Regions from separate parts of the Actinoplanes subglobosus genome, predicted to be linked through region 2. Evidence: riboswitches for the same ligand, from Rfam matches in the RefSeq annotation. Region 2 holds a riboswitch; each other region holds the start of a gene.
The links. Region 2 has a riboswitch for S-adenosylmethionine ahead of ACFO0C_RS31195 (aminotransferase class V-fold PLP-dependent enzyme). Riboswitches for the same ligand answer to the same signal wherever they lie in the genome.

Region 1 (3,201 bases), on a different contig from region 2:
CGCGGGTGGCACGTGACGCGGACGACGCTGACCGCGGTGAACGGGACGACCCTCGTCGGTCTGCTGCTGGCCCTCGGTACCGGCACGAAGGTCCGGCGGGGCCGGCACGGGGTGCTGATCGCGGAGAACTTCCGGTTCCGGATGCCGGCCGGCTCGTGCTTCACGGTCGGCTCGGTGATCATCACGAACCGGTCCGCCGAGTGGCTGCTCGCCGAGGAGCGACTGCGGCTGTTCACGCACGAGTCCCGGCACGCGAGCCAGTACGCGTTCTTCGGCCCGCTCTTCTGGCCCGCCTACTGGGTCGCGTGTGGCTGGTCGATCGCGCTGACCACGTCCTACGGGGTGCGCAACTGGTTCGAGAGGAACGCGGGCCTGGCCGACGGGCATTACCCGCTCGATCTCCCGCTGCGGCCGTGGGTCGTCAGGCTGCTGCGAAAGGAAGTTGGTCGGGAGGACGGACGCACAACGCCTCCGGGCACGTAGCCGTTTGGGTCAGCGCTGGATCGTTGGGACCCTCGGAGATTGTCGCCAAGCTCTGGTGAGGGGCCTCGTACGGCGTCGCGTCCTCCCGCAGAGAGCATCCTGCCCATCCGGAGATCGGAGTGCAAGTCCTCGGAGGAGGTAATTCTGACAACCGGCTGATCGCCGGTGACGGTCAGTGAGAGTTGGTCACGAATTGGTGACCTTCGCCCGTCTGCTCGGACGACCCGGAACAGGGTCAGCCGAGCAGGCCGGCCTCCCGGGCGCCGCGCAGCGACGGCTTGATCGTGTGGGTCGGTCCAACCTGGCCGGCGACCGCGTCGAGCGTCTTCAGGCCCTCGCCGGTGTTGTAGACGACCGTCTCCTTCGTGGGGTCGAGCTTGCCGCTCGCCACGAGCTTCTTGAGCACCGCGACGGTGGTGCCGCCGGCGGTCTCGGCGAAGATGCCGGTCGTCTCGGCCAGCAGCCGGATGCCCGCACGGATCTCGTCGTCGTTCGCGTAGTCCATCCAGCCGCCGGTGCGGCGGACGGCCTCGATCGCGTACGGCCCGGCGGCCGGGTCACCGATGTTGAGCGACTTGGCGATGCCGGTCGGCTTCACCGGGGTGATCACGTCGGTGTCGGCATGCAGGGCGACAGCGATCGGGTTGCAGCCCTCGGACTGGGCGCCGAACACGGTCCAGCCGCCCTCCGGGGCCTCGGCCAGTCCGATCTCGACCAGCTCGCTGAACGCCTTGTCCACCTTGGTGAGCAGCTCACCGGAGGCCATCGGGATGACCACCTGGGCCGGGATGCGCCAGCCGAGCTGCTCGGCGACCTCGTAGCCCAGAGTCTTGGACCCCTCGGCGTAGAACGGGCGGACGTTCACGTTCACGAACGCGGTGTCCTCGAACTCGTCGGTCTCCACGAGCTCGCTGCACAGCCGGTTCACGTCGTCGTAGGAGCCCTCGATGGCGACGAGCTCGCCGCCGTACACCGCGGTGGTGATGATCTTGCCGGGCTCGAGGTCGGCCGGGATGAAGACGATGCTCGGGACACCGGCCCGGGCCGCGTGGGCGGCGACCGAGTTGGCCAGGTTGCCGGTCGAGGCGCAGGAGAAGCGGTTGAAGCCCAGCTCCTTGGCGGCGGTCAGGGCCACCGAGACGACCCGGTCCTTGAACGAGTGCGTCGGGTTCTGCGAGTCGTCCTTGACGTAGAGCGGAGCCTCGATGCCGACCGCCGCGGCCAGCTGCGGGGCGGCGACCAGCGGGGTCAGGCCCGGGTCGAGGGTCACCCGGGTCGCCGGGTCCTGGCCGGCCGGCAGCAGAGCCGCGTAACGCCAGATGTTCTGCGGGCCCGCCTCGATCTGGGCCCGGGTCACCCGCGCGAGCGCCGCCTCGTCGTAGGCGACCTCGAGCGGGCCGAAACACTCGTAACAGGCGTGCTGCGCGGCCAGAGGGTACTCGGCGCTGCAGGCGCGGCAGATCAGGCCACGAGCGGGCGAGGCGGAGGTGTGCGAGGGCGCGTCGACGACAGACGTCATTAGAGTTTCCTCTCATCTTTCCCCGCGGCGACCTGCCGGAACGGGGACGGAATTAGCACCTGCCACACGCGGCTCGTCATCGAGAATCGCTGTGCGGTGGTTGCCGGGGCTTCGTCGGGCCGTATCCCTCTGCCCCTCTGGATGAGGTATTCAGTTGTTTCCAACACCTTACGACGAGATCCCGCGTACGCCACACGAAGTTCCCGAGGTGTGAGCGAACACCCTTCAGAACTCGGCGAGGCAGGAGATCTGGGTGGCCACCGGGCGGTAGCCAAGACTCTCGTTGACCGCGAGCATCGGCTTGTTCTCCTCGTCGTTGCTGGTGAAGGCGGCGCGTACCCCGGAGGCCGCGGCACGCCGCAGTGCCGCCGTCTTCACCAGCCGGGCCAGCCCCTGGCCGCGACGTGCCGGGACGGTGGCGGTCATGTCCGACCACATCCGGTCGCCGTCGCGCAGGACCAGCGAGAACGACACGATCTCCCCGCCCGCGACGGCGGCGGTGCTGGCGTCACGGTCCAGACCCGGTTCGTCCCAGATCTCATAACGCCACAACGGGTACGGCGTGGGCTGCGGCGGGGTCTCACCGGGCTCGTCGGTCGCGGCCGCCACGTCCGCCGCGTACAACGCCTCCTCCGCCACCTCACGCAGCCGCACCACCTGGATCCCGGGTGGCGCCGGCACGAACGGCCGATCGCCGAACCCGGTCAGGTCCAGGGCCGAGAAGCGCATCTCGCGGGACGGCTCGAACCCGTGGGCGCGGGCGAACCGGACCGCGTCCGGGGCGGCCCAGCTGCTCGCCCGCCGGACCCCGACCGACCGCAGGTGGCCGACCGCCTCGCCGAGCAGGGCGGCACCGAGACCCCGGCCGCGGTGCCGCGGGTGCACGTGCAGAGCGACCCGGCCGAACCCGGAATCGGCCGAGCGGGTGTCCCGGAACGCCGAGGTGAAGCCGACGATCCCGCCGTCCCTCTCGGCCACCAGGAAGATCCGGTCCCCGTCGGGTGGTGGCTCGGCGAACATGCGGCGGGTGGCCGCCTCGCCCCGGACCAGATAGGGATGGACCACGGAGCGGAGGGCGACCGCCCCCGCGGCGTCGTCGGGGCGGGCCGGGCGGATCGCGAAGTCAGCCGTCACGACCGCCATGCCATCGCGCGGCCGCCCGGCCGTCAACTCGATTGCACGTCAGGACGTGACGTCCT
Region 2 (3,201 bases):
GTGTGGTCCGCCTGCACCACGCCGAAGCCGGCGTGGTGCAGGGTGGTGCCGACCAGGAAGCCGCCGAACGGCGCCCAGTCCCGGTAGAGGGCGAGCGCGGGGATCAGGATGAAGAACGCGAAGTGCGCCTCGGTGAGTCCCTGGCAGATGGCGACGAACCCACCGCTGGCGGCCACGTAGCCGAGTGCCACCGCCAGCGACCGGACCCGCCGGTTACGCGGCAGGGTGGCGACGACCAGGCTGGTCAGCACCATGCCGTCGGTGATCAGGAGATCGCCGGCCTCGGCGTCCCGGAGCACACCGAACACGGTGAGCAGCACCATGCAGACGGCCAGCAGCACCGTCAGCAGCCGGTGCCGGCCGGCCCAATCCTCGTCGCTGAGCCTCCCGCCGGTCGGAAGCCGGTCGCGGAGCCTCGCCATCCACGTCACCACGAACGCAGCATCGGCCGCCCGGGGTGTGGATCACAGGAACGGCCGGGTTGTAGGTCAGGTGCGATCCGTGCCGAGCACCCCGGCCAGCGCCGCGACGATCCGGTCCACGTCACCGGTGGTGCTGCCCAGGCCGAAGCTGATCCGCAGCAGGCCGGGCACGCCGTCGCCGCACGCGCCGGTCCGGTCCGCCCCGGTCAGGCGGCGGACCAGCGGGTGGGCACAGAACTGGCCGGCCCGGACACCGATGCCGTGGTCGCGGCCCAGCCGCCGGGCCACCTCGGCCGGGTCGTGGCCGGACAGCGCCAGCGACACGATGCCGACCCGCGGGTGGTCCGGGCCGAACAGGCTCACCTCGGTGGCGCCGGGCACGCCGGCCAGCCCGGCGCGGAGCCGGGCCAGCAGCCGCTGCTCGTGGTCGCGCAGGGTGCTCCGGCCGGCCTCGGTGAGCGCCTCGCAGACCGCGGCGATCGCCACCGCGCCGAGCAGGTTCGGGGTGCCGCCCTCGTGCCGGGCCGGGCCGGTCGCCCAGGTCAGGTCCCCGGGACGGTCACCGACGGCGGCACTCGCGCCACCACCGGCGAGGTACGGCTCCGCCGCGTCCAGCCAGTCGGAGCGCCCGGCGAGCACCCCGGCACCGAACGGCGCGTACAGCTTGTGTCCGGAGAACGCGAGATAGTCGGCACCCAGGTCGTCGAGGTCGACGGGCACGTGCGGGGCGAGCTGGGCGGCGTCGACGACCACCCGGGCGCCGTAGGAGTGCGCCACGTCGGCGAGCTCCCGTACCGGCCACACCTCGCCGGTGACGTTGCTCGCCCCGGTGACGGTGACCACGACCGGGCCGGTCAGCCCGTCGAGCGCCGTCTTGAGCGCGGTGACCGCCTCGCCCGGCGACGACGGGGTGGCCAGGCGCAGCGGGTTCGGCCAGGGCAGCAGGTTGGCGTGGTGCTCGCCGTCGAACTGCACGGTGGTGGTGCCCGGTGGCAGAGCCCGGGCCAGCAGGTTGAGGGCGTCGGTGGTGTTGCGGGTGAAGATCACGGTGTCGCCGGGACGGGCGCCGACGAACTCGGCCACCACGTCGCGGGCCAGCTCGTAGGCGAGGGTGGACGTCTGGGAGCGCACCCCGGTGCCGCGGTGGACGCTGCCGTACCGCGGGAGGAGGTCCTGGACCGCGTCGGCGGCCGCCCGCACACAGGGAGCCGACGCCGCGTAGTCGAGGTGGACGAAGTCGCTGCCGTCCGAGACGACCTCAAGCGAGGAAGGGATGACCTCAAGTGAGGAAGGGATGACGTCGAGAGAGGAAGGGATGACGTCGAGAGAGGAAGATGGCATGACCGCGCCTCCACGGGTTCGCCGTTTGCCGCTGCCGGATGGCAGCGGCCCGGTCCTCACCCGGGGCACCCCGTCGCGAACGGAAGGGTTGCCGGCCAGCAAGCCGGGGCTGTGTGCTGGCACTCATGACCTGCCGCCGAAGTTAGCAGATGTCACGTCCACCGTCCATTTCCCATGCTCGAAGTAGGGATTAAAGTCATCTGTCATGACGACCTCGTTCCAGCAGCAGTGGGACCAATGGCACACCGAGCACGAGGGGCGGCGCGCCGATCCGCACGGCTTCCTCGCGATCACCGGCCTGCACTGGCTCACCGAGACGCCGCAGCGCATCGACGACGCCCCCGGCGCGTGGAGCACCGGGCCGTCCGGGGTCACCGTCGTCCTGGCCGAGGGTGAGTCGCTGACCACCGCCACCGGCACGATCACCGGCACGCACACGTTCGCGCCGATCGAGGAGCGCGGAGACGTGATCGTGGAGCACGGTGACGTGCACATCGAGATCGCCCGGCGCGGCGGCTACGACGTGGTGCGGCCGCGCAGCCCGCGGAGCCCGCTGCTCACCGCCTACACCGGCACGCCCGCCTACCCGGCCGACGAGAAGTGGGCGGTGACCGGGCGGTACGTGCCGTTCGACGAGCCGCGGGAGTACACCGTGGGATCGGTGGCCGAGGGCATCGAGCACGTCTACGAGTCGCCGGGGCGGGTCGAGTTCGAGGCCGGCGGCGAGTCGTTGTCGCTGATCGCGTTCAACGGGAGCACGCCGGGCTCGCTGTCCGTGCTGTTCACCGACGCGACCTCGGGGCTGACCACCTACGCCGCCAACCGGAGCCTGTCGGTGGCGCCGCCGGCCGCCGACGGCACGGTCACGATCGACTTCAACCGGGCCACGAACCTGCCGTGCGCGTACGTCGACTTCGCGACCTGCCCGCTGCCGCCGGCCGGCAACAGGCTGCCGATCGCGGTCGAGGCGGGCGAGCGGATTCCGTCGTAGAGTCCGTCCATGGAGGAGCTCGCGGAGCTGATCGCGATCCGCTCGACCGCGGACCGGCCGGACGAGCTGCGGCGTGCGCTCGACCTGCTGCTCACGGTCGCCGGCCCCGATTTCGTGGTACGGCGATTCGAGTCCCGCGGTAAACCGAGCGCCCTGCTGACCGTCCCCGGACGGACCGGCCCACCCCGGGTGATCCTCAACGCGCACCTGGACGTGGTGCCCGGTGAGCCGCATCAGTTCGTCCCGCGGCTCGACGGCGACCGCCTCTACGGCCGCGGCGCCCACGACATGAAGGCGGCCGCCCTCGTGATGACCCGGGTCTTCCGGGACCTGGCCGCCGGCCTGCCCTACGGGCTCGCGCTGCAGCTGGTCACCGACGAGGAGGTGGGCGGCTTCGACGGCACCGGGCATCAGGTGGCGCAGGGTGTCCGGGCCGGGTTCGTGGTC
Region 3 (3,201 bases), on a different contig from region 2:
ATTTTCGGCCCGGTGAACGCGGACATGACGGAGGGCAACGCGAGGAGAGCGGCGCGAAGAGAGCAACGCGAAGGCGGGCGACGCGAAGGCGGGCGACGCGAAGGCGGGCGACGCGAAGAGGGGCGACGCGAAGAGGGGCGACGCGAAGAGGGGCGACGCGAAGAGGGGCGACGCGAAGAGGGGCGACGCGAAGAGGGGCGACGCGAAGTTGGGCGGCCAACGCAGGTGACCGAGGCCGACGGAGGGCGATCGAGGGGGGTAACGGCTTGGGCCGCATTCAGCCCGGCGGTCGCGGATCGGTCCTGCACCGGGACCGCGTCGCGGGGACAGCCACGGGGCCGTTCACAGCCCGTACAAAAGTTAAGGTCTTGTTTCAGGGGTGGGTTTGATCTTTTTTGTTCGGACATAAGAAATTCATGAACGTCATCATCCGGTGACGTCCGGCTCCCGTAGATCTGTGTAGTCCGAATCGGACGACATGAAGGAGCCGATCATGCCCCTCTCCCCCCGCCCCCTGATGGCCGGCGTCACGGCCGCATTGATCACTATCGGTCTGATGGTCTCCCCCGCCCAGGCCGCCCCCACCGGGATCCCGTCGAAGTCGACGGCCCAGACCTACCTCAACGCGCTGACCGTCGCCGCCGAGGCGAACGCCAGCACCTACGACCGTGATCTGTTCCCGCACTGGATCACCATCTCCGGGACCTGCAACACCCGGGAGACGGTCCTGAAGCGGGACGGCACGAACGTCGTCGTCAGCTCGGCCTGCGCCGCCACCTCCGGCTCGTGGTACTCCCCCTACGACGGCGCCACCTGGACCGCGGCCTCCGACCTCGACATCGACCACGTGGTGCCGCTGGCCGAGGCGTGGCGTTCCGGCGCCAGCGCCTGGACCACCAGCAGGCGGCAGAGCTTCGCCAACGACCTGACCCGCCCGCAGCTGATCGCGGTCACCGACAACGTGAACCAGTCCAAGAGTGACCAGGACCCGTCCACCTGGCAGCCGTCGGTCAGCTCCTACCGCTGCACCTACTCCAAGATGTGGATCGCGGTGAAGTACTACTACTCGCTGACCCTGCAGTCCAGCGAGAAGACCGCCCTCCAGACCATGCTCAACACCTGCTCCAGCTGATCAGGTCCGCGGTCCGGAGGTCGCCCTCCGGACCGCGCCACCACCACCGGTCCATCGCGCCGCCCGGCCAGAGCGCCGTCACACCGGTGCGGATCGCCTCCCGGTCCCGGCCGGCGGGTCGCTCAGCCCCACCACGAGATCCGCCGCGGCACCGTCTTCCTCCCGGCCATCCAACCCCGTACCTCTCGTCGAGGTCGTTCTGGGGCACATGGACTACCGCGTTTCGGACAACCGATGTTCCAGGTAGGCCCGACATTCCGGCCATTCCTCGGCGACGACCGAGAACAGCGCCGAGTCCCGCAGCCGTCCGTCCTCCCCTGGCGCCCAGGACCGCGACCAGTTCCGCAGCACCCCCTCGAAGCGGGCGCCGACCCCGGCGATCGCCGACCGTGACCGGGCGTTGCGGGCGTCGGTGCTCAGGCCCACCCGGCGCACCGACCACCCCTCGAAAGCCTGCTTGAACAGCAGATACTTGGCCTCCAGGTTGATCCCGGAGCGCTGCGCGGACGCGGCCAGCCAGGTGAACCCGACGTCGATCGCGGTCAGCGGCTCACCTCGCGGATCCCAGTAGGCGGTGACCCCGACCGGGCGGCCGGTCCGCACGCTGACCTGCGCGTACGGCGACAGACCGGCTCGGGCGAGCTGCTCGTCGACATAGCGGACGGCGGTCGCGGCGGTCGGCACCCACGTCCAGTCGTATGAGTCGCGGGACTCCTCTGCGGCCGCGGCCAGACCGGCGGCGTGATGCGGGGCGAGCGGCTCCAGCCGGACGAGACGGCCGTACAGCACAGGATGATTCATGAGGGTCACCTCGGAAGGTCGCGGCTTGCCCGGCGCGGGACACGCCGGACCCGGTCATCACCCGGGGCACCCCGCCCACGAAGCGGAGGGTTGCCGGCCAGCGAGCCGGGGCTTGACGCTGGCGCTCATGACCTGCGCGCAACATATCACCGCGGACGGCCGCCGTGGGTCAGGCGGCGAGTGCCACCGCGGCCTCGTCGAGGAGGGGGACGGCGGAGGCGACGGCGGCGTTCACGACGAACGAGAACACCAGGCTGCGGCCGTCGGCGGCGGTGACGTAACCGGAGAGGGCGTTGACGCCGGTCAGCGTGCCGGTCTTGGCGCGGACATTGCCGGCCGCCGCGGTTCCGCGCATCCGGTTGCGCAGCGTGCCGCCGATCATCGGGTCCGGGTTGCCGGCGACCGGCAGCGCGGCGCGGAACGCCGGGAACCAGGTGCGGCGCTGCGCCTTCTCCAGCAGCGTGGTCACCTGCCCGGTGGTCAGCCAGTTGCGGCGGCTCAACCCTGATCCGTCACCCATGGTGAGCAGCCTGGTGTCGACGCCGAGGCGGCCGAGGGCGCTGGTCGCGGCGGTGAGGCCGGTCGGCCAGTTTCCCGGCCTCGCCGGATCGGCAGCCCGTGACATCGCCTTGACCAGCAGTTCGGCGATGCCGTTGTTGGACAGCTTGAGGAACGGCGGCAGGATCTCGCTGAGCGGCCGGGACGACTGGGCGGTCACCGCCCGGGTGCCGGCGGGCACGGTTCCCCGGAGGGTACGCCCGGAGATCGTCACACCGTGTCGCCGGAGTGCCGCCGTGAACAGTCCGGCGGTCATCGCCGCCGGATCGGGCACCGACACCAGTGCCGTGCCCGACCGGCCCGCCCCGATCGCACCACTGACGGTGACGGTCCTCGTGCCGTGCACGCGTACCGCGGTGACGGCGTCGCCGCTGCCCCGGGTGGCGGCACGGTTGACGACCCGGATGCTGCCGGCCGGTGGCCAGACCCGTACGGCGGGCCTGCTCCCGGCCACTCCCCGGTACCGGATCTCGACGGCGGCGGTGTCGAACCGGCCGTTCGCGGCGAACGTCAGCGCCGAGACGGGGGCCGTGTACGCGGACGTCTCGTCCTGCCACGACCAGTCCAGCCCGAGCGGCACCCGGTCGAACCACGAGTCGTCGACGATCAGCCGGGCGTACCGCTTGGTCGTGCCCCGGGCCACCGCCGCGGCGAGCCGGTCGATCCGGGTGTACGTCAGCGTCGGATCGCCCTGTCCCCGCAGGTAGAGG

Region 1: another riboswitch for S-adenosylmethionine. It lies ahead of thrC (threonine synthase); the one in region 2 lies ahead of ACFO0C_RS31195 (aminotransferase class V-fold PLP-dependent enzyme).
Region 3: another riboswitch for S-adenosylmethionine. It lies ahead of ACFO0C_RS42090 (GNAT family N-acetyltransferase); the one in region 2 lies ahead of ACFO0C_RS31195 (aminotransferase class V-fold PLP-dependent enzyme).

What each region holds. Positions count from the first base shown of each region.
Region 1 covers NZ_JBHSBL010000017.1:418,866-422,066, reverse strand. The annotation lists gene ACFO0C_RS19830 (hypothetical protein) at 13-483, shown strand; gene thrC (threonine synthase) at 719-2,002, opposite strand; SAM riboswitch class I at 2,012-2,150, opposite strand; gene ACFO0C_RS19820 (GNAT family N-acetyltransferase) at 2,228-3,136, opposite strand; gene ACFO0C_RS19815 (ABC transporter permease) at 3,185-3,201, opposite strand, start outside.
Region 2 covers NZ_JBHSBL010000020.1:435,037-438,237, reverse strand. The annotation lists gene ACFO0C_RS31200 (putative bifunctional diguanylate cyclase/phosphodiesterase) at 1-422, opposite strand, end outside; gene ACFO0C_RS31195 (aminotransferase class V-fold PLP-dependent enzyme) at 489-1,763, opposite strand; SAM riboswitch class IV at 1,780-1,894, opposite strand; gene ACFO0C_RS31190 (DUF1684 domain-containing protein) at 1,969-2,754, shown strand; gene ACFO0C_RS31185 (M20 family metallopeptidase) at 2,764-3,201, shown strand, end outside.
Region 3 covers NZ_JBHSBL010000028.1:375,020-378,220, reverse strand. The annotation lists gene ACFO0C_RS42095 (GmrSD restriction endonuclease domain-containing protein) at 518-1,132, shown strand; gene ACFO0C_RS42090 (GNAT family N-acetyltransferase) at 1,346-1,933, opposite strand; SAM riboswitch class IV at 1,950-2,066, opposite strand; gene dacB (D-alanyl-D-alanine carboxypeptidase/D-alanyl-D-alanine endopeptidase) at 2,103-3,201, opposite strand, start outside.